4 regions of the Flammeovirga sp. MY04 genome follow, and region 1 is predicted to be linked to each of the others. Evidence: riboswitches for the same ligand, from Rfam matches in the RefSeq annotation. Region 1 holds a riboswitch; each other region holds the start of a gene.

The links. Region 1 has a riboswitch for S-adenosylmethionine ahead of metH (methionine synthase). Riboswitches for the same ligand answer to the same signal wherever they lie in the genome.
Region 2: another riboswitch for S-adenosylmethionine. It lies ahead of MY04_RS23730 (hypothetical protein); the one in region 1 lies ahead of metH (methionine synthase).
Region 3: another riboswitch for S-adenosylmethionine. It lies ahead of MY04_RS00355 (hypothetical protein); the one in region 1 lies ahead of metH (methionine synthase).
Region 4: another riboswitch for S-adenosylmethionine. It lies ahead of metX (homoserine O-acetyltransferase MetX); the one in region 1 lies ahead of metH (methionine synthase).

The regions. Positions count from the first base shown of each region.
Region 1 covers NZ_CP003560.2:902,656-910,302, forward strand. The annotation lists gene MY04_RS03565 (endonuclease/exonuclease/phosphatase family protein) at 1-240, shown strand, start outside; gene MY04_RS03570 (RagB/SusD family nutrient uptake outer membrane protein) at 353-1,990, opposite strand; gene MY04_RS03575 (SusC/RagA family TonB-linked outer membrane protein) at 2,020-4,947, opposite strand; SAM riboswitch class I at 5,507-5,615, shown strand; gene metH (methionine synthase) at 5,716-7,647, shown strand, end outside.
Region 2 covers NZ_CP003561.2:962,346-969,992, reverse strand. The annotation lists gene MY04_RS23770 (hypothetical protein) at 1-192, shown strand, start outside; gene MY04_RS23765 (cytidylate kinase-like family protein) at 231-935, opposite strand; gene MY04_RS23760 (cation:dicarboxylate symporter family transporter) at 1,179-2,564, shown strand; gene MY04_RS23755 (hypothetical protein) at 2,750-3,178, shown strand; gene MY04_RS23750 (hypothetical protein) at 3,481-3,912, shown strand; gene MY04_RS23745 (STAS/SEC14 domain-containing protein) at 3,975-4,406, shown strand; gene MY04_RS23740 (hypothetical protein) at 4,452-4,886, shown strand; gene MY04_RS23735 (hypothetical protein) at 4,902-5,069, opposite strand; gene MY04_RS23730 (hypothetical protein) at 5,090-5,344, opposite strand; SAM-I-IV-variant riboswitch at 5,402-5,494, opposite strand; gene MY04_RS23725 (lipopolysaccharide biosynthesis protein) at 5,532-6,866, opposite strand; gene MY04_RS23720 (hypothetical protein) at 7,125-7,647, shown strand, end outside.
Region 3 covers NZ_CP003560.2:101,530-109,176, forward strand. The annotation lists gene rodA (rod shape-determining protein RodA) at 1-1,022, shown strand, start outside; gene MY04_RS00345 (patatin-like phospholipase family protein) at 1,618-4,008, opposite strand; gene metK (methionine adenosyltransferase) at 4,086-5,369, opposite strand; gene MY04_RS00355 (hypothetical protein) at 5,392-5,973, opposite strand; SAM riboswitch class I at 6,146-6,255, opposite strand; gene MY04_RS00360 (outer membrane beta-barrel protein) at 6,564-7,647, shown strand, end outside.
Region 4 covers NZ_CP003560.2:2,090,719-2,098,365, forward strand. The annotation lists gene MY04_RS08415 (MmcQ/YjbR family DNA-binding protein) at 1-91, opposite strand, end outside; gene MY04_RS08420 (TonB-dependent receptor) at 434-2,839, shown strand; SAM riboswitch class I at 2,963-3,069, shown strand; gene metX (homoserine O-acetyltransferase MetX) at 3,193-4,233, shown strand; gene MY04_RS08430 (hypothetical protein) at 4,311-4,493, shown strand; gene MY04_RS08435 (CheR family methyltransferase) at 4,601-5,428, shown strand; gene MY04_RS08440 (chemotaxis protein CheB) at 5,436-6,044, shown strand; gene MY04_RS08445 (GAF domain-containing protein) at 6,097-7,140, shown strand; gene MY04_RS08450 (PAS domain S-box protein) at 7,213-7,647, shown strand, end outside.

The DNA of each region.
Region 1 (7,647 bases):
GATGTTGATTTTTCTAAATTAGTTTGGGCACCAAAATCAGATGATAGGGATAGAATTGATTATATATTCTACAATCCTTCTCAAAATATCAGATGTGAGAAAACGTATTTGATAGGTCCGAGAGCATCTATTGCCTATAATAAAGTAGTAAGTGAAGTCACAGAAGATAGTATTGTGTCTCCGTTAGGCATTTGGCCGACAGATCATATGGCTCTGTTTGCTCAGTTTGAAATTAATTAGTGGATCTTCATCTAAAAAACGAATAAAAAAAACACCATCGAACAGAATTCGATGGTGTCTGAATTTATCTCAATAATAAAGTAAATGCGGATCTTTTTTCCTTTTTAAGAAATTAATAACCTGTATTCTGATCAAGATTTGGGTTGGTGGCAACCTGTGTAGGAGGTATTGGGAATAAATACCTTTTTACACCATCTGATGGTTTGCCTTGAGAAGGTAACCAGAACTGATATTCAACATCTTGATCATTCATTCTTAATTCAAAAGCATCAGGATCATTCTCCATTTGCTTGTTTTGCCATACATCTAGGTATTTGCCGAAACGGATAAGGTCTTGTCTTCTTACACCTTCCCAACATAATTCCCAACCTCTTTCCATTAAGATGAAGTCTAATTCATTCTCAACTTTACCATCAGATAATAGCTGAGCATAATGAGTGTTTGCATCTGCAATAGCAGAACCACTTTTAAAACGACCACCTTCTGTTCTTAATGTATTGATGATTTGCATCGCAGTTCCTGGATCCCCTTTACGAGCCAATGCCTCAGCATGCATTAATAAAATATCTGCATAACGTAGGATAGGGAAGTCGTTACCTGACCATCCACCCCAAGAAACGCCTACTGCACCAGCATCAGGCTCCCACTTCATCAAACGAACACCTTGTGTTTTATTTGCATCAAATAATGGTAATTCAGGTTCGTGTTGAACGATATCGCCACTTACAGATTCAAATTCAGTGTAGAATTGTTCTTTTCTCAAATCATCATCATTAAATGATTCATAACGATCAGTCATTATAGAAAAGCCATTCCATTTTGAAGGAACTGCCCATTCTACACCTTTCACTTTATAAGTATCGTAATGAACACCCCATGAATTACCATGGTTACCCAGTGGATCATCAGCAGTATAAGTGATACTAAAGATATAATCTGTATTCCCTTCTTCATTCCCTAATTTGAATGTTTCTAAGTAAGAAGAATAGAGGCTATAACCTAGGGATTCTACTTTGGTCGTATATTCAATTACCTTGTCTAATTGAGCAGTAGTTGGAGCAACAACAGTTGAACCATCTTGTAAATAGACACCAGCATTTAAATAAATCTTCGCCAATAAACCATAAGCTGCACCTTGGCCCACTCTAGCATATGCAGGTGAAGCAGGTAAAATATCTTTTACAGCTTCTAATTCATCAATGATAAATTGAGTCAGTTCAGGACGAGAAGATGCTGGAGTATCACCATCGTGCTTTGATACCAAAACTAATGGTACATTACCAAACATATCCATTAAAACGAAGTAATAATAAGCTCTAAGGAAACGTACTTCTGCTTTAGTTGATTTAATATCATCCGTTTCATTAAAAGATTCTAAAGTTTCTAATAAACCATTCGCTCTAGCAATACCAGTGTAAGGAGCATTCCATAAACCAGGTAAGTGAGGATGAGTAGCATCCCAAGTATGTGCATTTAATTGCAGCCATTTTCCACCATCATACCAGTCACCACCTCTTGTAGGAACAAGCGTTTCATCAGAGGAAACTTGATTAAAACCCCAATAGTTTTCATGATGATAGAAACTTCTAAGTGAAGCATAAATCGGTGCTACGGCAGTGGCTAAATTCTCAGGATTTTGGAAATACTCATCCGTCACTGAGCTATGAAGATCTTCGTCAAGGTTAGTACAAGCTGAAGCTCCGATTAGTGAAGCCATTGCAAAAAGCTTGATCCATTTATTTTTTGTCATGATTGTTTCGTTTTAGTAAAAAGAGAGGATTAAAATTCAACTGATAAACCGCCTATGAATGTTCTGGCAGCAGGGTAGTTGTTATAGTCAATGCCAATTGGAGGAACTTGAGTACCTCCCGCAGGAGCATTAACTTCTGGGTCGTAACCAGAGTAGTTTGTGATGACAAATAGATTTTGTCCTGAAACATATAGTCTCAAGTTTTTCACAAATTTCACTTCGTTCATATCGAAAGTATAACCGAATGTTAGGTTTGATAATCTCAAGAATGAAGCATCCTCAATAAATTTAGAATTGTATTTTGTCGCTCTGATTCCTTCATTTACAGCATTTTTCATCACATTATAAGTAGATTGATCGCTGTAGATATCATTAGTAGAAGAGAATTCAAGTGCTGTGTTATTAAATACTTGATGTCCGAACGCACCATTAAAGAAGAAATTAAAATCAAACTTACCGAACGTCATAGAGTTATTGATACCTAAAGTCCATTTTGGTAGTGCTTGTCCTAATACATGAAGATCATCTGATTCAATCGCATTACCACTTTCATCAAGTCCTTCGTATCTTTTGCCATAAAAAGTACCGTAAGGAAGTCCTTTTTGAATAACTTGGGCAAATTGACCTACCTGACCACGACCACCAACAGCGCCCGTTAGTATTTGATCATAATCGCCAATATTTAATACCTCATTTTTGTTGTGAGCGGCAACAATTCCGGTTTGCCAAGTGAAATTATCTTTAGCTACGTTGACTGTATTTATTGATAGTTCGATGCCTTGGTTCTTTAATTCACCCACATTTTGTAAGAATACATCAACAGGTGCAGGTTGAGCCGCTTGAAGCTCTAACAATAAATCTTTTGTATGCTTTTGATATACATCGATAGTACCAAATACTTTACCTTCGAATAATTCATAATCTAAACCAATGTTGATTTGAGAAGTTTCTTCCCATTTCAAATCAGGGTTAGCGTAATTGTTATACGTTACACCCGATCCGATACCTACTGCACTGAACGATTTACCACCATCTAAAGTAGGAAGTGAACGGTAGTTACCAATTTCTTGAGAACCAGTAATACCCCAACCTGCACGAAGTTTTAAGTCACTAAACACTGTGCTTGTTGATAAGAAGTCCTCTTCTGAAATTCTCCACGCACCAGAAACTGAAGGGAATACACCCCACTTATTATTTGCACCGAATCTTGAAGACCCGTCAACTCTTAATGTACCAGTAAAGACATATTTATCTTTAAAACTCACATTCGCTCTACCAATCCAAGAAATCAGTTTGTTAGATTCTTTGTTTGAATCTGGAATAACAAGTCCACTAGCTGCATTAAGGTTATATTCTGCAATATTATCTACTTGGAATCCTGTAGCATTTATGGCATTGTACTCCGATCCAAATGCTTGATAAGTATAACCAGCAAGTGCATTCAATTTAGTATCACCAAATGTTTTAGTATAGTTTAAAGTACCTTCAAAAAGCATGTTATGAAGGAAATTATTACGAACATCTGCATTACCATTGCCTTTACCAACCCATTCAATAGTACCAGGTAAATAAGCATTTCTTTTTGCTGAAGTTAAATCACCACCAACATTTAATTTGCCTTTTAATCCAGGGATTAATTCAGCTTCTATAAAAGCATTACCTAAAACTCTTTGCGTGTTGGTAAAATCTCTAACATTCGTAGCCATGATATAAGGGTTCTTCTCCAATTGGTTTGCTGAAGAATAGTCTTGTGGAAGGAGTGGAGACATACGGATCATGTTATTGATGACACCACCATCTAAGGCACCGCCAACGCCGTATGGAAGATTGTTGTTTTTAGTGAATGAACCCATCATGTTGGCACCAAGCGTTACTTTATCGGATAACTTTTGAGTGATGTTCATACGGGCACCGATTCTTTCCATACCCGAATTAATCATAATACCTTCTTGGTTAAGATAATTGACAGAGAATCTATACTGAGTTGTTTTTGTTCCTCCAGAAACACCCAAATTATGGTTTTGAGTCACTGCTTGTTGTGTCATTACTTCTTGCCAATCCGTATTTGCTCCTAAATCTAGAGGAGTAGTCCCTTCGGCAGCAGTAGCTGCACGGTATTCGTCAGCAGTTAAAATGCCCAATTTTTTAGAAATAGTCGATACTCCAAAGTAAGCATCATAGTTTACTTTAGCAGTACCTTCTTTACCTTTCTTAGTGGTAATGATGATGACACCATTTGCACCTCTAGCTCCATAAATAGCTGTTGCAGAAGCATCTTTTAAGATATCAAATGACTCAATATCTGCAGGGTTGATAGTGGCCAATGGATTTTTTCTAGCAGAATTTGAATATACACCAGAAGTACCTGGGTCTGATGCAGTATTATCAATTGGAAAGCCATCAATAACGTATAAAGGCTCATTGGATGCAGTTAATGATGTACCACCACGAACACGAATGTTGACACCTGCACCTGGCTCCCCAGAAGATGGAGTCATCTGAACACCAGCAATTTTACCTTGAATCAATTGATCAGGAGAGGACATCACACCTTGGTTAAAATCTTCTGCCTTAACAGAAGACATGGCGCCTGTCACATCTTTTTTCTCCATCTGACCATAACCGACTACAACTACTTCCGAAAGTTGTTTAGCATCTTCTTTTAGAATGATAGAGAATTTAGTTTTATTTCCGATTTCAACTACTTGTTCAAAAAATCCGATATAACTAAATGATAGCGTTTTGGCTGATTCTGAAACAAGAATAGAAAAGTTTCCTTCAAAATCAGTAGTTGTACCTTTTGATGTTCCTGTGACAATCACGTTTACACCAGGTAAAGGAGTTTTGTTTTCATCGAGAATTGTCCCGGTTAGTTTTCTTTCTTGAGCATACAATGTGGACGTGAATGCTATGGTCATCAATAGCATTAGACTGAAGAAACGTAATAATTTTTTCATTAGTTAAATGTAGTTTTAAATGGACATGTAACGGACATGTGCAAAAAAAATGGGCATGTTTGTCATTTCATCAAACATGACTGTAATAGAGAATTTCTAGCTAGATAACTTTTAGACAATACGTAATAGCAGTAAATTATAATTCATTTCAAGTTTTGCGCAGTAGATAGCTATGTTTTTGTCTTTTACAATTCTAAGCCTTAATCTATAGAATTACAAATTGTTGTAAGTCAGTTCTTTTGTCTAAAAGTGGACTATTGTTGTACTATTTTTGGATTTCTGTTTTTTAAAGTTTCGGAATGTTGCGATACATGTTGCGCAATCGGTTGTCATTTACGGATAACGTGATTTTATTTTTCTGTACGAAAGGTTTCGAAACAGATTGCGCAACCCATTTCTAAATTTATAAAGTGTATCAAATACTCTTATGTTTATTGGATAAATTGAACATTTAAAAAAATTGAAAAAAATTAAGTATTCGTATTAAAATTGATGACGAAAAGGCGATTTCATTCAATAAAATATGGTCTTTTCTTCATTTTGTATTTAATTTGCACTGTGCTTATCACGAATGACATAAGAGATCGGGCTCGTAGATGTCATGGCAACCGTTGCGCCCAGCTACAGGTGCCAAATCCCGCCTCGGAGGTGTCCGAGAAAGATGAGCTATAGCATTCAATCAGGAATGGAAGTCTCAACAGTAACTTTTAAGCACGTTTTTAACTCTTCAATTGGAGAGGATGTGAAACGTAACTTTTAAAATATCAGATGTCGAAAAAACTCAGAGAGTTAGCAAAAGAGCGTGTGCTCATACTAGATGGTGCGATGGGTACCATGATTCAAAAGCATAAATTAGGTGAAGAGGATTACAGAGGTGAACGATTTAAAGATCACCCATGTGATGTGAAAGGGAACAATGATATGCTTTCTATCACTCAGCCGGATATTATTCGTGATATTCACAAACAATATTTCAAAGCAGGAGCTGATATCGTTGAGACGAATACATTTAGTGGTACGACGATCGCTATGGCCGATTATCAAATGGAGCCGGATGTGTATGAGTTGAACTACGCCTCTGCAAAATTGGCAAAAGAAGCAGCTGCTGAGTACACTGAATTGGAACCTCTCAAACCTCGTTTTGTAGCGGGAGCTGTAGGACCAACAAACAGAACGGCATCTATTTCTCCAGATGTAAACGATCCAGGTTATAGAGCGGTTACTTTTGATGATCTTGTTGAAGCTTATTATTTACAGGTACAAGGTCTAGCAGAAGGTGGAGCGGATACAATCTTAATCGAGACAGTATTTGATACACTAAACTGTAAGGCGGCTTTATTTGCTGCAGATAAATATTTTACTGATGTTGAAGAAGGCAAGGTAGTTTCCGCAGCTCCAAAAGGGAGAGAAACTGAATTTCCTAACTTATATAAAGGTGAACGTTTACCATTGATGGTATCTGGCACGATTACAGATGCATCGGGTAGAACGCTATCCGGACAAGTAGTAGAAGCATTCTGGAACTCTATCAGACATGCGGATCTATTTAGTGTTGGGTTGAACTGTGCATTAGGCGCAGATTTACTTCGTCCATACATTCAAGAATTATCTCGTGTTGCTGATACCAACGTTTCAGCCTATCCAAATGCGGGTCTTCCTAACGAATTTGGTGAGTACGATCAGACATCAGAAGAGATGAGTAAAATCTTAGAATCTTTTGATGGATTAGTGAATATTATTGGTGGATGTTGTGGTACAACACCTGACCATATTAATGGAATTGCGGAGACCTTCAGCAAAGCTAAGGTAAGAGAAATTCCAACTCAAGCACCTTACCAAAGATTAAGTGGTTTAGAACCTGTAACGATCAAGCCGGAAAGTATTTTTGTTAACGTGGGTGAGAGAGCCAACGTAACAGGTTCTGCTAAATTCCGTCGTTTGATTGAAAATGGTGATTTTGAAGCTGCTATCGAAATTGCAAGACACCAAGTAGAAGGTGGTGCTCAAGTAATTGATGTCAATATGGATGAAGGGATGTTGGACTCTAAGGAATGTATGACGCGTTTCTTAAATCTAATCGCTTCTGAACCAGATATTGCCAAGCTTCCGATTATGGTGGATTCATCAAAATGGGAAATTATTGAAGCAGGTCTGAAAACATTGCAAGGTAAAGGTATTGTCAACTCTATCTCTTTGAAAGAAGGAGAAGAGGACTTTATTTATAAAGCAACAACCATCAAAAAATATGGTGCTGCGGCAGTTGTCATGGCATTTGATGAAGATGGTCAAGCAGATAACTTCGAGAGAAGAAAAGAAATCTGTTCAAGATCATATGATATTCTAGTCAATAAAGTAGGTTTTGCACCTCAAGACATCATTTTTGATCCGAATATCTTGGCAGTGGCCACTGGTATCGAAGAGCACAACAACTATGCAGTTGATTTCTTTAAAGCCACAAAATGGATCAAAGAGAACTTACCACATGCGATGGTAAGTGGCGGTGTTTCCAACATTTCATTCTCCTTTAGAGGAAATAATGCGGTTCGTGAAGCCATGCACTCCGCTTTCTTATACCATGCTGGTAAAGCAGGTATGGACATGGGTATTGTGAACCCAGGTATGATCGAGGTGTATGAAGAAATTCCAAAAGATTTATTAGAACATGTTGAAGATGTTCTTTTGAATAGAAGAGAAGATGCC
Region 2 (7,647 bases), on a different replicon from region 1:
ATTATCACCGACGGCGACAAAAATGTATACAAGGTTAATTTTCGTCAGTTGATTATGAATGGCTGTAATACTGGCAAAGTAACAAACATTATTGGAAATGATGGTTTACTATTTCATCATACCCAATTAAGTCGTGCTGATTGGCAATTAGATTGTACTCAAGCGGCTTTATCAATGATAAATAAAAAATAAGCACCTCATATCAAAAAGATAGAGGTGCTCCCATTAATCTAGACTTTTCTTAAAAATTCTTTCTCCTTCATTTTCACAAAAGATAAAAGACAATCCGAGAGTCCCTCATCGGATAATTCCTCTCTGTCAATCACCAAGTCAAATTTAATAGGAACTTGCTCAGAAATGTATGCATTGAATCTTCTTCGCTTTCTGTCTTTTTCTCTAACCCTTTCCTTAGCATACCTAAAGTCTAGCTGATTCGCATGGGCATATTTCTGGATTCTATACTCTTCCGAAGCTCTAACATTTACTTTCATCACATTAGGAACTCCAGAAGCAAAGTGAACTGCTCCTCGTCCTAGAAAAATTACATTACCTCTTTCAAAGTAAGATAAGATAACCGTTCTAAGTGCTTTTGTCAGATTCTCGTCGAGGGTGTTTCTATTAAAATCCAGCCCATACATTATTTGATCGATAATGCCTTTATATTCAATAGGTGTAAATTCGTTGATATCATTAATACCTACCTTAAGTTCTTTCGATAGGTTATGTAAAACCGTGTAATCAATTAATTTCCATGGTCTTTTATGAATCTGGAAGCCAATTTCTTCTTTATTTAATTGGTCTATTAAAATTTCGGCAGCTTTTCTGGTTTGTGTCCCAAATTGTCTACTTATTGTTAGGATCAAACCGTTTGCTACAGGTGCTTTGACTTTCCTGATTTCTCTTTCGATTAGATAATTATAAATGTAGGCTTCCATAGTCATAGGGTTTTAGTTGATTTTTATTAATGTCAAATTAACACTTATTATCTATAATTAAAGTGATCATTATTACTGTTTTAAGGTGATATTTATTGAGTGCGATATCGAAATATTTGGAATCTATATGAAAAAGGAAAAAATTATCTTTAATTAGACGCTAATTTTCAAATCAGTTTACTGATCTATTTTATTTTTAAATCATTTAAATCTGTTATCAATTAGCATAACAGGAGAGAGAGCATGGCAGAGATTTTAGCATTATCAATATTTATACTTCTTCTTTGGATTTTAAATCAATTATCAAAAAGAAAAATTAAGTTTCATTATAGAAATTTGACTGCCATATTTCTTGGGATATTAATGGGTTGGGCTCTTTATTCTTTTTTACCAAAAGAACTCTATGCTGAGTTAAGACATTACATTAAGAGTATTTCCAATATTTACATACGATCTCTCAAATTCATGATCGTACCGATTGTTTTTATTAGCATCACACATACGCTTATTCACCTTGATAACAATAGTAATGTAGGTCAAAAATTCGGTAGGATTATCTTGTACTTTGTCCTATCCGTAACATGTGCTGCTGGTATTGGTTTGTTTATGGCTAGTATGTTCAATTTTGATACTATTATAGATGTATCGAAAATATCGACAGATAATATTTCACAAGGTTATGCGAATAGAATAGAGTCTCTAAGCGATGCCTCTTTAGGAAATGTTATTTATGGATTCACTCAGAATATTCCGACTTCAATATTCGATGCATTTTCCAAAAATAATATTATTGGAACACTTATTATTGCTTTACTCATTGGTTCATCTATTAAAAGGATGAAGGTAAAGAAAGCACAAGAAATGAGTAGGGTGATTAGTGCGATTGATTCTGCAAAATTGATTGTCAATTCTATGACTATGACCATCATTAAACTTACTCCATATGGTGTTTTAGCTTTAATGACAATGGCTGTAGCAGAAAAAGGTCCTTCTCTGTTTAGTGACCTAGCTAAGTTCGTTTCGGTTTCTTACCTAACAATGGCTGTAATTATTGGAATGCATTTATTAGTACAATTCCTGAATGGTGTCAATCCATTTAAACATTTCAATAATTTAATTCCTGCTTTGATAACTGGTTTCAGTACGCAATCAAGTGGAGCAACATTACCCGTTACCATTGATACTTTAGAAAATAGAAATGGTGTAGATACAGAAACGGCTAATATTGCTGCTTCATTAGGTACTACAATGGGTATGAACGCTTGTGGTGCAATGTGGCCCGTTTTCATGATTGTATTGTCCGTGGGAGTAACTAATGCAATGGGTGGACAAATGGACTTATATTCACCATCGGTATTGATCACAATGTTTATTTCTGTAGTTATTTCTTCGTTTGGTATTGCTGGTTTACCTGGTACAGCCTCGTTTGCCGCAATTACCGCAATGACTATTATGGGTATTTCTGCAGAAGTTATGGGTATAGTATTGACCTTTGTACTTTCTGTTGATTCTTTAATTGATATGGGTAGAACAGCTACAAATATTTTTGGTGTATCATCTGCAGCTACTTTTATTAGTAAAATTGATGGTGGAATGGACATGAAAATTTTTAACAAAGAAAATCAATAAACTTACGTAAGTAAAGTCTGATTTTTCGAAATTAGAGAAAAGAAAATTGCCTTTCTCTATACATAAGAAGACATTTTCTCTATTTTGAAAACATTTTGGTTTAAAATTTAGTTGTAATGTTCTTTCCATTTGTGAACTTAATAAAATCAATGATTGTTTAGATTATTGAAAACATTCACAAATACATGGAAAAAATACATACAACATCAATTGCGATTTTTGATTTAACACAATTTCCTATTGTAATCATAACCTGTACAAAGGAACAACCTACAGCTCAGGATATTATTGAATACAAATCAAAAAAGGAAGAGATATTCGAAACATTTACTACTCCCTTTGTTGTAATTGGTGATATTTCTAAAGTAAAGTGGATGGATGCAGATGCTCGGATAGCTTATGGGAAAAACATGAAAGAAACTGCTGATAAATACAGTAATTTGATGATTAAAACATATGCTGTTGTTCCTAATATTATTGCCAATGCCATTCTAAAAGGAGTGAATCTAATCGCAAAACCAAAATATGAACAAGTAATCTGTAAATCTTTTGAACAGGCATATTCTAAAGCATTACATGAAAAGGATCTTATCGAGAACTTGAAATCTGCATAAATTAGGAATTAATTCATGATTTAATATATAAGTATAAACATGTAAAATTAAATACTAAACAAAATTAAGATCAGTCATTGACTGATCTTTTTTTTATGTTCAAATTCTACAAGATAAATACTAATGCAATGAGATATTTTTAGAAAAAGGTATGTTTATAAAATTATCGATTACTCATTATAATTTCTTTTCAAGTTCATATTATGGGCGATTTCTAACATTGTAATTTTTTGTAGAAAAATTCACTTTTTTGAACTAAGGTGATGTTTTTAGTGTTCTTTATGTGTACTAATTTATTACTCATGCAAGATATTTATGAATGTTCAGTGGCAACATTTGATTTTTCAGAATTCCCACTTGTAAAAATCGTTTGTAAAAAAGAACAACCTAATCTAAAAGATGTAATTGAATACAAAAACTTAAAAAATAAGGTATTCAAGGAAATCAATGAAGCATTTATAGTCCTTAGCGATGTGTCCAAAATCAAATGGATGGACTCAGAAGCAAGAATAGAATATGGTAAATGCCTCAAAGAAAGTGATGAGAAATATCTTCATCTCTTTAAAACAGCATATGTTGTAGTTCCCAATATAGTGGTGAATATCATGTTAAAAGGTATCAACCTTGTTGCAAAACCAAGATTTCGTCAAGTAATATGTTCTAGCTATGATGAAGCATACAAAAAAGCAAAATCAGAATTAAAATTTATGATCGATTATCAGAGGGTATCTTAAAATAACCTTACCATTACACATCACTACCCAACTACTAATATTTTACAAGAAACCTAACTATTATGAATAAAATTTACACATGTAATGCTGCAGTAATAGATGTTACTGACTTTCCAATTGTGACAATGACATGTTTATCTGAAAACCCAACTCATCAAGATATTATTGAATTTAAAGCACTAAAAGAAAAAGTTTTTGACAAGTTTGATACACCTTTTGTAGTTATTGATGATTCAAGTAATATCAAATGGATTAGTTCCTCAGCCAGAGCAGAGTATGGACGTTTACTTAATGAACATGATAAAAGATATCAGAACTTATTGAGAGCTTATTTTATTGTAGCACCTAATAAGCTTTTGAAAGTGATTTTAAATACAATAAATAAGATATTTAAAAGAGAAATAAGACAATACGTTTACGATGATATTGACATGGCAAGAAGCTTTGCAGAATTAGATAGTGAAGTAATCAAATCAATATCAAATGTTTCTTGATTACAATTAAATTCATTCTCTATTTACTACCCAAACAAAAATAGAATGTACCCTCTAGATTACCTTTGCAACAAATTAAGTGACGAAACATTTAAAATAGAATATCCATTTGATGATCATGTAATAATTACATTCAGGAAAGAAACATTGAATAAAAAAGATGTAGAACATTTTTTTAAAGTAGTTCATATCATTTTAGAAAACATTCAAAAACCTACAACTTTTATATATGATGTTTCTAAAGTAAAAATGATGCTAACAGATCTCCGTATGAGTTTTGCTAATAAAGTAAAAGTTATTTTGGACAACTATTCACATCTTGTAGCTTCTTATATAGTGATTATTAATAACCCTGTCACTAAGTTATTATTATATGGTATTAACCTTATTATTGGATCAGATACCAAACAAAAAGTAATGACAAATAGGGAGGAGGTTATCCGATATATAAAAAATAAAAGTGTCACCCAATTCATATAGGGTGACACCTGTTAATCAGATTGATCTAGCATTCCTTACATCATTTAAGGCATCTAACATCTTTTTGTTATGATGAGATACCTCTTTAGTTGATGTAGTCCTAATTAATTCCAATAATGATTGATCATTTAATGATGAAAAATGATCCACGAAATAGATATAAATGTCTTCTTGTAAATTCATGATGATATAATTTTGAAATACTAAATAAAATTCAATTCTCCATTTAATAAATGGATAGGCTTTTTAAGAGATAATTTACCACTTTTAAATACAGTGGATAAACCTTTAAAGTCTCTATTATGGAACTCTGTGTTCAAGGCATTTAAAAAAATACCTCGAGAACTATTCCACTGAAAGTTACCGACTTCAAGATTAAACTGATGTATCAGTTCATCATCAGATAGCTGCCCTAAAAGAGAAGCGTCAACAAGTTCATTTTCATTGAATAATGTCATAAATGTAAATTTAGAGTGAAACAAAATTTTACAATGACATCAAGAATTTAATAAGAATAGGGGGAATGTTTTTGTCGTTCCGACCTCATCTATTTTGCCACCGTGGTATTTACTCGGTTGGCATCCATCTAAGGATTCTTGATGATGATACAAAGTAAAAGACAAAAAATGTATAATTCAAATTTTTCTAAGAAGTTTTTTTGAATTTAAGGTGATAGAGTTGTTTTGCTCTTCTAAAATAGATCAGATATAGCTTTGGTGTCCTTAACATCAATAATATGATATTGATCCTTTCGTATTTCTGGTAATAATTGTAGATAATAAAGAATCCTATTATTTCTGTAACTAATAATGGAAGTACTGTTCCTAGTTCTCCAAAGAATTTGACAAAGAAGTAAGAGCTAAAAATTAAAATACAGCTATTAATTACCACAACATTGGTTGAATATTGAGGTTTACCAATTGCATTAGTATAACTTCCGAAAAATGCTCCTAATGGCGAAAACTGAGCGGACATTATCAAAATAACTAATAGGTGGAAAGATTCTCCATAACCTTCTCCATGTAGAATACCTAAAAGAGGTTTAATGACAATAAGAAAAGCAATAGAGATAGGAACAATCAAAGTATACACTCTTTTAATTGTTTTTGTAAATTCAAGCTTAAAATGCCTAAGGTTACCTTGCTCAAATAGTAAGACAATTTTAGGGTAAAATATGAGCTGAATCGCATTACTAAGCGATAAAATTAACACCAAATATCGTTGAGCAACACCCAAAAGTGCTGTTACTTCCAAAGACAAAATACCAGCTGATATAAATAAAGTCATCCTAGAAGCAAGTGTACCAAATATCGCTTTTAACGTGCCTTGTTTGGCATAATGCATAATGTGTTTGAACGTTTTCTTATTAAATTTACTTATAACTATTTTGAAGGTTGGAATTGAACTTAAACCAATAAGAAAACTAACAAAATAAAGGCCACTCAAATAGATAATTAAATTACTTAATTCTACAGGGTAATTACTGAAATAGAAGAAAGCAGTGAAAAGCATTAAAAGAGTAGTGAAATTAATCATTACTGCTTTATATAATTCACCACGACTTTTATGAATATTTTCAATCCATTTTAAACAATTATTACTAATGGAATACAATGGATAAAATAACAATAATGCGGAGACTTCTGGGAAGAAATCATAATACCCAATCGCAAAAATTACCGCTCCAATTAAGGATTCTATAAGTAATAGAGCGTATAAAACCGTTTTATAAGTAGAATGTGCTGTTTCATCTTCTTTTCCAGATGAAAATTTCACTAAAGCAACATAAAGTACCCCTTCTCTAATATTGATCGACAAATTAAAGACAGCAAAAAATATGAACCAACGTCCTACATCTTCAGCCGAATAGACTTGTGTGACAAATAGGAGTAGTGAATAATTATATAATAATTCACTAAAGGTTAATGATAATGAGGATATAAAAGGTTTTTCCTTAAAAAGGGCAATGAACCTTTTCATGAAGCAAAGTTAATGGGTTAATAAGTATTTCAATTTAATTGATTATGAATAATATATATAATTATTAGTTGCAACTTGCAACCATAAATCATATTATGTTTTATTCTTTATAGAAATACTTAGAATAATGTTCTTGGATAGGGGAGATTTTCTAGATGGTAATTGCTTTCATAATTATAATCTCATTTATTATTTTAAAGGTGAACTATAACAATTAAATTTACTCAACACATTTATCTTATATCAACTACATCTATAATGAGCTACCTCAAACTTTATCTATTATTCTTAATCACTTTCAGCTTTGGTGCAAAAGCCCAAAATAATTCAGCAATTGTAAATGATGTGCTTATATCCATAAGTAATAATATCATTTGGATAAGTGATAATATACATTCTGATGTACGTGGTGTCTCAATGATTAATGGTAAAGAAGTGGTCTTCCTTCCACATAGAAATTATGTTGCGAAAATATATGAGACCGATAAACATCTAATTACCGTAAATGATTTTGTGCGTTTTTGGGATAAGGAAGATTATTCATTACAAGATTCTATAGCTCTAGATAATTTTTATCTAAATGCTCAAATACCCAAAGAAAATACACTAACAAATATTACCCTCAGTAGTTTACAATTAGTTGACCTCAAGACTAAAAACATAAAGAAAATCTCACTTCCTAATCATGAATTAACCAATGCAAAAGTAAAAATAAATTCGTCCGGGAGAATCTTTTTCATTAAACCAAATAGTGTATTAGAATTGATAAATGAAAAAGTAA
Region 3 (7,647 bases), 800 kb from region 1:
TGCTTATGCTGACCTTCGTTTTGGTCTTTGGTCACTCTGCAGGTGGTAACACATCTTGGATCAAGATTGGATTTATACGTATACAACCCTCCGAATTTGCCAAATTCACCTTAGCCTTAGCATTGGCCCGGTATATAGATAATCCTACCGTGAAGATTGAAAAATGGGATGGATTTTTAAGCTCAGTAGCAATAATATTAATTCCGTTTGGAATGGTAATGCTTCAAAAAGATACAGGATCGGCATTGGTATTTGCCGCTTTCTTTTTGATGTTGTACAGAGAGGGCATGCCGTGGTGGATTATGGCTGTTGGACTTTGGTTAGTATTCTTATTTGTTACAGCACTCGTCACAGACACTTTAAGTGCCGTAGCATTATTGGGTGGTATGACAATCATTGCCATCATTTACCTTATTTACACAAAGAAAAGTAAATTCTTCCTGTTTTTAGTCGTCGGGTTTGGTACATTATCTTTCCTATTTACAGAAGGTATCGACTTCATTATGTATGACGTGATGCGTCCTCACCAAAGAAAAAGGATTGAAGTATTGGTGAACCCTAAAATCGATCCACTAGGAGTAGGTTACCAAGTAAACCAATCAAAAATTGCCATTGGTTCTGGTGGACTTGCAGGAAAAGGATTCTTAGAAGGGACACAAACAAAGTTTAACTTCGTACCTGAACAATCTACCGACTTTATCTTCTGTACTATTGGAGAAGAACACGGATGGATTGGAAGTTTAATTACAATAGGCCTATTTGCCGCCTTAATTATACGATTAATTATATTAGCAGAACGACAGAAATCTACATTCGCACGAGTCTACGGCTACTGCGTCTCCTGCGTATTCTTCATTCACTTTATGATTAACATGGGAATGACCATCGGTATTTTTCCTGTAATCGGTATCCCATTACCGTTCTTCAGTTATGGAGGATCCTCCCTTTGGGCATTTACAATGATGTTGTTTACGTTTATCAAACTAGATAGTCATCGTTCGCAAATGCTTGCAAGAAACTAGAGTTAAGTGAAGGGTTGTTTATGTTAGTGAATTTCAGAGATTTCTTTGTTATATCAATCTAACAGCAACTGTTTTTAAGTTAAAAGTTAAAAATGAAAAGTGAAAAACGTGAGATGTTGAGTCAACGCTCGTTTAATGTAAGTGGACTTTGAAGTTTTTCGTGTTATTCAATTTAGATACTTTTGGTAGTTAAAAGTTAAAAATGAAAAGTGAAAAACGTGAGATGTTGAGTCAACGCTCGTTTAATGTAAGTGGACTTTGAAGTTTTTCGTGTTATTCAATTTAGATACTTTTGGTAGTTAAAAGTTAAAAATGAAAAGTGAAAAACGTGAGATGTTGAGTCAACGCTCGTTTATTGTAAGTGGACTTTGAAGTTTTTCGTGTTATTCAATTTAGATACTTTTGGTAGTTAAAAGTTAAAAATGAAAAGTAAAAAACATGAGATGTTGAGTCAACGCTCGTTTTAGGCAGAGAGGTACACGAACCACCCACGAATAGTTTAACTAACTACGTTTTTCATTTTTAACTTTTCATTTTTAATTTAAACCAATTTCCCTCCGCTCTTCACTTTTCACTCATCGCTCTTCACTAGTTTTTACTCTTCCAACATCCTCTTATTATGAAGAATAATACCTATGTTGAATAAGAACATCAACTCGTAGTCTTTTTCGTTATAGTGACTTACTGAAAAGCTTAATGGGCCTATGGGTGAGTGATAAATGATAGATCCTGAAGCGGCATAATCTGTGCTTTCACTAGAGAAAAAAGAGTGTTTTGTCACTTCCGGAACAACAGAGAATTTGTCAGATGAATACCTTGTGTCTGTAGTGAATATATGTCCCTCCATTAATAATTGAAGGTTAGGGGTGAATACAGATTTCATTAATTTTATACCACCTGCAACAAATCGAGGACCTCTAAATGTAAAATTAAATATGGTTTTAGAATCCACTAAAGGATAATAGGCAGGTGCATTGGCTACAGAAGAAGGTGTACTGAAAGAAGGCTGATAATCTGACCAAGTAGCATGACCTCTTACACCAAGAGTTAAAAAATTAAGATTGAAATACTGTTCATATTGTGCCTGAAGTGTAAACCAATCTCTATTTATTGATCCACTAATTTTTTCTGAAAGTTCTACCTGAAAATCATTATCAGAAAGAATGTATTTTCCTGAAACTTTGACGTGTCGACCTCTATCAGGGAATTGTTTGCGGTTTAGGGAGTTTGCTTCCCAAGCTCCACCAAATAGGAAACCTTTGTGTTTGTCTAATCCTATTAAATTGGTAGAAACTTGATTTCCGGAACCATCACCTGCATCCACTAGGAAAATCTGATCATAATTGTCTTCATTCCAGAAGTAACCTCCAAAACCATATATTTTATATTGTCTTCCTAGGGCTGTGCTAATTTTACCGCCAAAGTAATTGTCTTTTCGAAGGGTGTTTAAACTATTTCGTTTTTCGAAAAGGAGTTCAGAAGCATTGGCATAATTCCATCGGTTATGAATAAATTCTGCTCCTAATGAGAATGGAAGTCTTTTAGCATATAAGGACTCTACTTCAGCACGGAAAGAGTTGTAGAAGGATCCACCCATAGCATTCACTCTTACCGTATTTAATGATCTGGTAAAGACATTGAATTGAGCATTTACATAAAACTGACCTATGTTTCTCGTTGCAATGTTACCACCCACACCGAGACGAACCTTTTTATTTGGAACTACATCAATATGCAATTTAGCGTCATCATCTAAGCTGTCGTAATAAAAATAGGCATCAAGGTTATTGAAGTAATTGTTAGAAAGTAGCATGCTGTACCCTTGATAGAGGTCTTCCATGGATGCCTTTTTTCTACGATTAGGCTTTACAATGTTTCTCACAAATAATCTTTGACCAAAACTGAGATTATCACCTAAGTTTACATGGCTCACTACTTCCTCTTGTGGATCATATAACGAATTGAAACGACTTGGTCGAGGTTTAACTTTTGGTTGATCATCACCATAGACTTTAACGACAGAGTCGATCATTGTTCTAGCATACCGATCGCCTATAGCCAGCAAAGAGTCTACCGGAGTAAAATCAGCTGCAGAATATTCATCAACAGGAACACCTAAATAAATATCTTCTTTATCGTCAAGTTCTTTGGGGTAGGTGTTATTCATGACAATGAACTTTAAAACATTGCCTTTGATAAGTTCTTCATCTCTATCATATGGATATTCTTCAAACATATCATGTGCACCAAGGTTTACCGCAATGACCATGTCGGGATTAAATTCTTCCTTCATGACATCTACAGGGATGTTGTTGTAGATACCACCATCATATACATATTTATCTTGGATTTTTACTGGAGAAAAGACCAATGGTACAGCCATAGATCCACGGATAGCACTCATTAAATCTCCTTCACCTACGGCAATGGCTTTTCTTTCGAAGATATCTGATACTACGGCTCTAAAGGGAACATCTAGATTATCGAAATCGTAATCAATTTCTTTGGAGCGTTTAAAAAGGCGGGCAGAAAGGTTATAATTCAGTAGGCCAGTAGGGATAATTGTGGGATCCCATGATAAACCATAAATGGAATCATATTCAATATTAAAGTTCACCCATTCAGCTCCTCTTTCTTGTCGACCAAAATAAAATTGATCGTCGGTATTGACTTTACCTGATACCCAATCTTGGAATTGAGGGTCTCTGATAAACATTTCCAATTCATCTGTGGTGTAACCTGCAGCATAAAATCCACCAACAATTGCTCCCATAGAAGTACCCGTAATATAGTCAATTGGAATACCATATTCTTCAAGAACTTTAATGACAGTAATATGGGCAATACCTTTTGCTCCCCCTCCACTTAGTACAAGGCCAACAGTTTTTCTATTTTTTGTTTTTTGATGAATAGATAAACTATCACTTGATTGAGCAGAAGTGATTAGGTTAGATAATAGGAATAGAAGTATAAGAGTGAAACGCATATATCGTAAAATAAAAAAATCCTTGTTGGTGAAATTACCAACAAGGATTTAGAAATAATATTATTTATAGAAAAATATTACAATCCGAAAGCAGATTTAATCTTATCGACATAATCTAGTTTCTCCCATGTAAAGAATTCTACTTCTTTTTTCTCGATTGTAGTAGTCGTTACTTTCTTACCGTCTTTTTCTTCGATATTTCTGATCTCCAATTCAACTTCTTTTGTATATGGTTCTTGTCCCATATGACCATAAGCAGCTGTTGGAGAGAAAATAGGGTTAGTAAGACCTAAACGATCAACAATTGCCTTAGGACGCATATCGAAAAGCTCGTTTACGATATTTGAAATTTCAGCATCTGTTTTGTCTATTTTTGAAGTACCGTAAGTTTGTACGTTCAATGATACTGGTGTAGAAACACCAATAGCATAAGCCACTTGTACTAAAGCTTCGTCGGCTACACCTGCAGCTACTAAGTTTTTAGCGATGTGTCTTGCAGCATAAGCAGCAGAACGGTCTACTTTAGATGGATCTTTTCCTGAGAATGCACCACCACCGTGAGCACCTTTACCACCGTAAGTATCTACAATAATTTTACGTCCAGTCAAGCCAGCATCACCGTGAGGTCCACCAATAACAAATTTACCTGTTGGGTTGATGTGGAAGATAGTATCTGCATCGATTAAAGCATTTGGAATAACTGCAGGAATAACGTGTTTTTTCACATCTTCTGCGATTTGAGCCAATGCATCATCGTCTGATTTATTTGGGAACTCATCGTGCTGAGTAGAAACAACGATAGTGTGTACTCTTTTAGGAGTATTGTCCTCGTTATATTCAATGGTTACCTGAGCCTTAGCATCTGGTCTTAAATAACCGATTAATTCAGGCTGAGTTTTACGGATTTCAGCTAATCTTTTTACTAGACCATGAGAGAAAGCAAGTGCCATTGGCATATAGCTTGGCGTCTCTTTAGTAGCGTAACCAAACATCATACCTTGGTCACCAGCCCCTTGATCTTTATCTACACCTTCACCCACGTTTACACCTTGAGCAATATCTGGAGATTGGCTGTGTAATGCTACTTGAACACCACAAGAGTGAGCTGCAAAGTAATAATCTTCTTTATTGTATCCGATTTTGTCGATAGTCTCACGAACAACATCTGGAATTTCAACATATGCTTTTGTCGTAATTTCTCCAGCAATTACAGCTAAACCTGTAGTAACCATAGTTTCACAAGCCACACGTGAAGTAGGGTCTTGTGCCAACATAGCATCTAAAATTGAATCCGATATTTGATCGGCAATTTTATCTGGATGCCCTTCAGATACAGATTCGGATGTGAATAAATAGGTCATATTTCTATTATTTATGATAATCTCATTTAAATTTTACATTCCATTGAGTGATATACTCTGCTTTTTCAATGCTTGGAATTTTCCCTTCAAATACCAATTCTGATGTTCCCATTCGTTCGATCTCATAGGATTTTACAGTTTTGATATTTCTGTTCAGATTCCAATGGAAATTGTAAGAAGCAGAATCCACTTGTTGCAACATCAATTTCTTCGATTCATCAGAATTTGGTAGTTGCGATGTGATGATATTCATCCAATTTACATTCTGAACCCATTCAGCTTTTTTTCTCTTCATTTTGATGAAAACCTCCTCCTTCTTAGAGAGGTTAATTTTCGAGAGAGCGGAATTGAATGCATGAATATCAACAAATGCAAAACGAATACCTAACCTCCAATGGGTAGAGTCTAATAAAGTCTTACAATTGTACACACCGGGAAGAGTATTTAATTCTCGGCTTAGCAATTGTAGTGGTTTTTCGTATTTTTTTGGTTCAAAAATGCGTTGATCGTTTTTGTCTTTATAAGCAGAAATAATATTGAAGATATCTTTACTCTGAGAAAAATCAAAAGTAAAGGAATAATCACCTTTTCCGCTTTCTGTCACTTCTAACTTTTCTTGTAGCTCAAAGCATCCTGTTAAAAATAACAGTAGACAAAAAGAAATAATATGCTGTTTTAAACTTCTAAAAAACACTCAGCCCAAATTTTGGTTCATCCGTGAACTTATCAGTATAGACAGTATTGCAATGCAATGAATATGAAATTTTATGGAGTTAAACTCATCTTTTCACGAACACCTTCGTGGTGGGAGTTGGCACCTTGCTTTGAGGAGCGCAGGTTGCCAAGACTTCATAGGGCCCAATCCCTCTGCCTTTCTTGATAAGATTGCAAATGCAAATATAGAAATGTAATAAAGTAGTACAAAAGTCTTTGAAGTTTTTTTATCAAATAAGTTTATAACAAATAGAATTTATAAAAAGAGGAACTACAGAATTCAATCAGAATTGTAAAAATGAAATCTGATTTTTCTATAAACAAATACAAGTGTTTGTGGTTTTTATCAAAAAAGTAGATGTTGAAACGTTAAGAAAATCAATGATTTAAGAATAAAAGATCATCAACTCTATATCTCTTCAGATTTCAAACAGATTTGCCTACTACTTTTGAAGCAGATTTAATATTTACTGTAAACTCATGTTTAAAAGAACTTCTCAATTATTCACATTTTTGACTTTCATTTTCCTTTCAACGGTTTTCGCTAACAACAACCCCATTAAGAAAGGAGTCATTATCGGTTCTGTTTCCGAGGACGGAACAAACGTACCGGTAGAATATGCTACTGTAAGTGTATTTACTAAAGATACGCACACCCTTGTAGGTGGTACCGTAACTACTGAAGGAGGTAAGTTCGTCGTAAAGAACTTGTCCGAAGGTACGTATATGGTAGAAGTAACTTTTATCGGATTCCAAAAAAGCATTCTAGAAAATGTAGTGATCGATAAATCTAATTACTCTAAAGATATTGGTAATGTAGTACTGACTACAGATGCTGAAGTACTTGAAGCTGTAGAAGTTGTTGGAACCCAAAATACGGTGACCTATGACATCGACAAAAAGGTAGTCAATGTAGGCTCACAATTCTCGGCTTTATCAGGTACTGCGGTAGATGTACTACAAAATGTACCTTCTATAAATGTAGATGGAGATGGTAACGTGAGTTTGAGAGGTAGTTCTGGATTTACCGTACTTATTGATGGTCGCCCTTCTGTATTGGATGCATCAGAAGCTTTACAACAAATTCCAGCCTCAACTATCGAAAATATTGAATTAATAACTAACCCATCTGCCAAATACGACCCTGATGGAACGGCAGGCATTATCAATATCATTACTAAGAAAAATAAATTAGAAGGTGTAAGTGGCGTAGCCAACGTAAATGTAGGTCGTTATGGCCGATTAGGAGGAGATTTCCTGTTAAACTTTAGAAAGAAGAAATGGAGCTACTATGTAGGTGCCAATTACAATAAAAGACCGGGTCCGGGTACCTTAAAATCTGAACGTATTACTCAAGCGGGAGACACAACATCTTACATTATTTCTGATGGAGAAAGAGAGCGTACTTTCGAGGTGATGGGACTTCAAGGTGGTGTTGAATACTCGATTTCTGATAATGATTTTATCAAGTTATCTGGTAAAGTAGGTGATTTTAAAATGTATGGTGGAATGGATGCCGATTTCTATGAATATAAAAACATAGGTGGTTCCAATAATCCAATTG
Region 4 (7,647 bases), 1.2 Mb from region 1:
CTTTAAATACAATTGTGGTTTCATCGAATGGAAATTCTTCTGTCACTCCATTTTTTGAAAGACAATGATTTCTAAAATCTTCAATATTCATGACTTAATCTAATTGTTTATATATCAAAAAATCAAATATATTTTTAAAGTTCTGAACAACAAAAAACTAGTCATATGTAACAATAAATTAATTCTTAAAATATTCAAAAATCACTTAAAGTTACCTTTCTTTGCATTTAATTTTACTAACACTTGAACTCTAATTTTTCCCGACCACTTATTACTGTATTTATTTATCAATGATTACTATTTTTTTTAACTCATAATCAAATACTTTCGAATCGGTAATTAGTGTTGTTTTAAAATTATTTGTTTAAACAAACACTAAACTAAAACAATTCATCTTTACAAGTGTTAATGAATTGGACTAAAGCAAAACACAATGAAACAAAGTTTTCTAACATTATTCAGCATTTTTATCATCTCCTCATCATTATTCGCTCAAAGTGGTATTGTTAGAGGTAAAGTGACAGAGGTACCAAAAAATGAGACTGTACCTTACGCTACGGTAGTTATTCAAGGCACAACAAAAGGAGCCACAACAGATGACAATGGTAACTATGAAATTAAAGGTTTAGAACCGGGTTTATATAACCTTGTAGTTAATTACGTTGGTTACGCCCCTGCATCACAAGAAGTAGAAGTTACCAACTCTAGACCTGCACAGGTCAATTTCCAATTAAAACCTTCCACTCAAGAACTAAACGAAGTGGAAGTTGTGGCCAATGGCTTTTACAAATCTGACGAAAGTCCTGTATCTGTTCAACGTATTGGTGTAACAGAAGTAAAGAGAGCTCCTGGTGCCAATAGAGACATTTCAAGAGTTTTACAATCACTTCCTGGTGTAGCATCTACGGCTTCATTTAGAAACGACATATTAATTAGAGGTGGTGCTCCTAACGAAAATCGCTTTTACTTGGATGGAATTGAAATTCCTAACATCAACCACTTTGCTACACAAGGAGCATCAGGTGGTCCGGTTGGAATGATCAACGTTGATTTTATCGAAAATGTAGAATTCTATTCTGGTGCCTATCCATCAGGTCGTGGAAATGCCTTATCATCAGTGATGGAATTTTCACAAAAAGACGGAAGAACAGATCAGCATACAACTAACTTAATTTTAGGAACATCGGATGTTGGTATTACATTCGAGGGACCTGTAACTGATAAATCATCAATTATTGTATCAGCGAGACAATCTTATTTACAAGCCTTGTTTAGTGTATTGGGATTACCATTCTTGCCTACTTACAATGACTTCCAATTAAAGTATAAATACGACATCAATCAAAGAAACAAAATATCAATCATAGGATTAGGTGCTATCGACCAATTTAAATTGGCAGATTCACCTGGCGAACCAACAGATGAAGATTACGAGCAAAACGTTTATACTTTAAATAATTTACCTGAACAAAATCAGTGGAATTATACTATCGGGGCGAAATATGAACATTTTAGAGACAACTCAACATTTACGTTTGTAGCTTCTCGAAATATGTTAACCAACAATCAGTTCAAACATCCTGGCAACGATAGAAATCAAGCAAAAATTTACGATTACAACTCTACCGAAGCAGAAAATAAATTTAGATTAGAGGGTGTAACGTTCACAAATAATGGATTCACATTCTCATACGGTGTGAATTATGAATACGCTACATATACCAATAAAACTTTCCAGACTTTATATGATTATGATGACGATCAGTTAAAGACCATTACTTTTGATAGTAATCTTCCTTTAAATAAATGGGGAGCGTTTGGTACAGTTTCAAAGAAATTAGCAAGTGATAAAGTCACATTATCATTAGGAGCAAGAGTAGACGCGAATGATTACTCAGATACTATGGGTAATTTATTAGATCAGTTCTCTCCTAGATTTTCAGCTTCATATCAGTTCACTCCAAGATGGAGTTTAAACTTCAATACAGGTATCTATTATCAGTTACCGACTTATACCACGCTTGGATATAAAGAAGATGGCAAATTTGTCAACAAAGAAAATGACTTAACCTATATCCGAAACAAACAATTAGTGGGTGGTTTAGAATATAAAATCCCTGAAAAGAACTTGAAATTCACTGTTGAAGGATTCCAAAAATTATACGATCAATATCCATACTCAATTAATAACCAAATCTCTTTGGCCAATTTAGGTGCTGATTTTGGTGTAATTGGTTCTGAAGCAGTAACAAGTACTTCTTTGGGTAGATCTAGAGGTGTTGAATTCTTGGCTCAGCAAAAATTCTACAAAGGATTCTATGGTATCTTAGCTTATACTTATGTACAGTCAGAGTTTACCAATGCAGATCCAAATGTATACGCACCTTCTTCTTGGGATAGTAGAAACATTGTATCCTTAACTGGTGGTAAAAAACTAAAAAGAAATTGGGAGATCGGAGCTAGATGGTTATACTCTGGAGGTACTCCTTATACTCCATACGATGTTGACGCATCTATGGACAGACAAGTTTGGGATGCAGAGCGTAGAGGAGTTAGAGATTACTCACAGATCAATACGTTACGTTTAGATGCACAACATCAATTAGATGTTAGAGTTGACAAACATTACTATTTCAATAAGTGGAGTATCAATTTCTTCTTGGATATCCAAAACATTTATAATTATAAGTCGAAAGGTCAGCCAATATTGACTACAGAAATTGATCAAATGGGTAATCCTGTAGTAGATCCTAACGACCCAAGCAAATACGTTCCTAAGTTTATTGAAACAACGAACGGTTTATTACAACCTTCAATCGGAATCATTGTAGAATTATAATATTTCAAAAAAAACAATCATTTTCCCTTACTTCTCGTAAATAAAGAGGTAAGGGTTTGTTTTTTTCTAAATTCTACATTTATTTTGAAATCGCATACCATTTACATCTTCTAAAGACGTAAGTGTTTATAAAGAAGAGGCAAGAGACTAGGCTCAAAGACCCTCTAGCAACCATCATAAATAATGAAAAGGTGCTACATCCTAGCCTAAATTTTTAGGAACTATAAGCAAATATCGGAACGTGATGAAGATGCCTTCTGTACTACTTATCCAATCTTTGTATCCTTGATTTAGGCTTTATTTGAAGTCTTTTTTTGTGTCTCATTTATTTCATTCGTAATCAAGAGCAATAAATGCAACAGCATTATTATACATACAAAGAAAAATTTGATCTGGAATTTGGGGAAAGTTTAGAAGGGTTCACCCTTTCATATTACACCTACGGTCAGTTAAACCAAGACAAAAGCAATGTCATTTGGGTATGTCATGCCCTTACTGGTAATGCCGATGTTTTTGACTGGTGGAATGGACTTTTTGGAGAAGACGCTATCTTCAACCCCAAGGATCACTTTATTATATGTGTAAATGTTTTAGGATCATGTTATGGTTCTACAGGACCTACATCTATAAACCCTAAAACCAAAGAACCTTTTTATGATTCATTTCCTAACATTTCGATTAGAGACATTGTCAACTCTTTAAATATCTTAAGAGATCATTTGGACATTAAATCTATTAATACCTTAATCGGAGGGTCTTTAGGAGGGCAACAAGCTTTAGAATGGGCAGTGATGCATCCCAAAATGATGGAAAACCTTATTATATGTGCAACAAACTCTAAACATTCTGCTTGGGGTATTGCATTTAATGAAGCACAAAGGATGTCAATTGAAGCTGATCCTACTTGGGGAGACAAAAGTGATAACGCCGGAGTTAATGGTTTAAAGGCTGCTAGAGCTATTGCTATGTTATCTTATAGAAACTATAGCACTTATGAAGAAACTCAATCTGAAAAAGACGTAAATAAAGTAGATAATTACAGAGCATCTACTTATCAGCAATATCAAGGTGATAAATTAACTAAAAGATTTAACGCTTATTCTTATTGGACTTTATCTAAAACAATGGACAGTCATCATTTAGGTAGAAACCGTAAATCTTTAGAAGAAGCACTTCAGAGTATACAGGCATACACTCAGGTAATTGGCATTACTAGTGATGTCTTATTCCCTGTATCTGAGCAACGTTTTATTACGCAACATATTCCAAATGTCACCTATGAAGAAATCACTTCTCTTTATGGTCATGATGGATTTTTGGTGGAGACTTATAAAATTGCTGCGGCAATCAGAGCTTTTTTCAAACAAAAAAATAAAAAAAGAGTAGTCTTATAATTTTAGGCACACATTTTGATTTTGCATTGGCGTATATCCGTTTGGATAATGTATGTCTATAATGAACATCAAATAACATGAAAAATATTACTAAAAGACTCTTATCCGCAAGTGCATTATTATTGTTAGGAGTTTTCGCTTTTTCTTGCTCTAACAAATACGGCAATGCATCATCTTCTTATTTCAAAAAAGAAAGAAAGAAATATGAAGTAATGGATCAACATGCAGACTGTCCTCAATTGGTAAAATCAAGAAGATAATTTCTTCAAAAAATCATATTTCAATCCTTTTTTCGTAACTTCATGAAAAAAGGATTTTTATTATTTCTACCAATTATAGATTTTTTAATCTTCTACTACCAATTATTATGCAACGTGAGATTGAAATTGCAGAGCTGCGAAGGCTTACCCAATATTTAGACGATAATTTTGATTATGATTTCAAAAATTACGCAATGTCTTCGTTTACTAGAAGAGTTCGCCGAGTTGTTGAGTTGTATAAATTTTCATCCGTAGATGCATTAATCAAAAGGTTTAAAGATAAACCTGAGTTTTTTCAAGAATTTGTTTCTGAGATTACTGTTAATGTAACAGAGATGTTTAGAGACCCTACTTTTTGGATTTCCTTAAGAGACGAAATCATTCCTGAGGTCTTAAATGAACATGATAAAATAAGTATTTGGCACGCAGGGTGTTCTTCTGGTGAAGAGGTTATTTCTATGTGCATACTACTAAAAGAAGCAAACGCTCTTGATAAAGCTACTATTATTGCAACAGACATTGATAAGTCTATAATTCAGAGAGCAAAAAAAGCAGCTATTAGTGCAAAGAATATGGAATTGAATCAATCCAATTACGAGCGCTATGGTGGTAAGGCTGCATTATTAGATTATTTTATTGAAAGAGATGGGTTTTATTATGTAAACCCTGACTTATTGGATAGAGTATCGTTTAGAGTACAGGATTTAGTCAAAGGTAATCCTTTCTCTAAATTCGATTTAATTCTTTGTAGAAATGTTATGATTTACTTTAATCAAACACTTCAAAACGAAGTACTGAAAAAGCTTCATAACAGTTTATTCAAATATGGCAATCTAGCAATAGGATCTAAAGAGTCACTTATATGGTGTGATATTGCCAATAAATTTGTCGTTGTAAACAACGAGGAGAAAATTTACAAAAAAATAAAAGAATAATTCCTCTATGCTATTCAATGTAGATAAATCCGTTTTTGAGAAAACCTACAAGGGTATCGTTATAGGGGGCTCTGCTGGTAGCTTTAAGCCAATCACCCAATTATTGGCCGACTTACCAAAAGATTTTCCAATTCCTATATTTTTATGCTTACATAGATTAAAACATGTAAGACACGGATTTATTGAAGCATTATCTATCCGCAGTAAAAAACAGATTATTGAACCACAGGATAAAGAAACTATCCGACCAGGGATGGTATATTTAGCCCCTGCGAACTACCATATGTGTATAGAATTAGGAAATTCTATTTCTCTTTCTACTGAGGGATTGATCAATAATTCTAGACCATCTATAGATCTGACTTTTCATACAGCGGCCTACACATTTAAAGAAAAAATGATAGGTATTTTGTACTCTGGAGCAAACAAAGATGGAGCAGAGGGCATGAAATCTGTCAAAGACAAAGGTGGTTATACAATAATTCAAGATCCTGATGAAAGTCTTATGGCGACAATGCCTCAATCGGCACAAGCTATAACAGACATCGATTTATGCCTTGAATCAGAAAAAATTAAAAATTTTCTACTACGTTTATACAAGGCTCAGCAAAAATAAACGTTAGTAAATAAAATCTTGTGTAATATTTTCAAGCAACCTTCTTAGCATTTTGAAAACAACGCAGAAAAAAACAAATATTCGAAGAAAAGGGTCGAGATCAGATATCCGACGATATGGCATTATCATTAGTGGTATTTTAGCAGTTCTATTTACAGCTATAATATTTCTAGAAATGAGGTTTCCAAATATCTTATCACTAGTAGGAATTTTGGACACGAAGCAATTCAATAGAGAAACCTATTTACTTTCTATTCGATTCCTCGATCTTACTTTTATATCTGCTTGTATATACTTTATCTTTGACAAATCTAAACCTTTCAATATTTATTTAGGTATCGTTTTCTTATTCATGTGTATTTATTCCATTTGGGATATTCATGAGCTACCGAATTTAATATTAACGAGCTTAGAAATTACTGATGATAAAATCATTGGTCAAATAAGAGAAGTTGCTAATCCAACATATTATACATTAGGCTTTACATTTGCCATTTTATTCTTTTTCTTATTCCGTTTGATTTCAGACTTGATGAAAGATCCTGAAGATCAGATCATCTACGTTCCTAAGTATTACAACAAGGAAAATCAAGAAAGTGAAGAAGAAAGAAAAGATGCTATCCAAGAACGCTCTCAACTTATTCGCAATAATATTCATGCAGCTATTGTAGATAGTAATGATGCAGCTGATAAAGATCAAAAGTTACTAAATGCTATTTGTAAAGAATTTAATGTAAGCACTGGTATTTATTATAAACTAAAAGAAATTGAAGGCGAATCAATATTAGAATATGCAAGAGGGTTTGCATTCTTTCTTCCTGATAACGATAAACTATCCTATCAATTAGGAGAAGGTCTACCTGGACAAGTTGCCAAAACCAAATCATCTATCATTACTAATAATGTTCCTGAAAAATACATTAATGTTGTATCAGGTTTAGGAGATGCTTCTCCTCAATCGTTAATGATCTCCCCTATTATTGACTCAGAACATGACTTAGTGGGTGTTGTTGAATTAGCATCTTTCAAGAGTTTTTCACCTGATGACAGAGAGATTCTTGACAAAGTAACCATATGGTTCACAGAAGATAATTAATAAGAAAAGCAGAAAATCTATTTATATATGTTCTTTCAAGATTTAAAGATACGTACTAAGATCACGATAATTATGCTTATGGTTGTTACCATTACAGTAGCAATTATCAGTTTTCTTTCTTATATACAAACAGAAGATTCCGTAGAAAGGCGTTACTCTGAAACTTTTGATGTTATCAGTACATTAAAATCTGAACAAATTGATCAGAAGTTTAAATTACTCGAGCAAAACCTAAAGTATATATCTAAATCTGCTCTGATTGTTTCTTCTACGACTAAATTAAAGTACTTATTCAAAACTAAATCAAGTGCATATAAGGATTCCACTTATTACGCTATAAAAAGAACGTTAGATAACGATTTATTCCCAAAACAAATCGTTAACGGATACTCTAATATTATTATTTCTGATGATAGAGGTAGTGTTTTATATACCAGTTATACTTTCCCTGCTTCTGTAATTGTAGGTGATAGAAATAAAACATTTGAAAAAATCATCAAAAAGGCG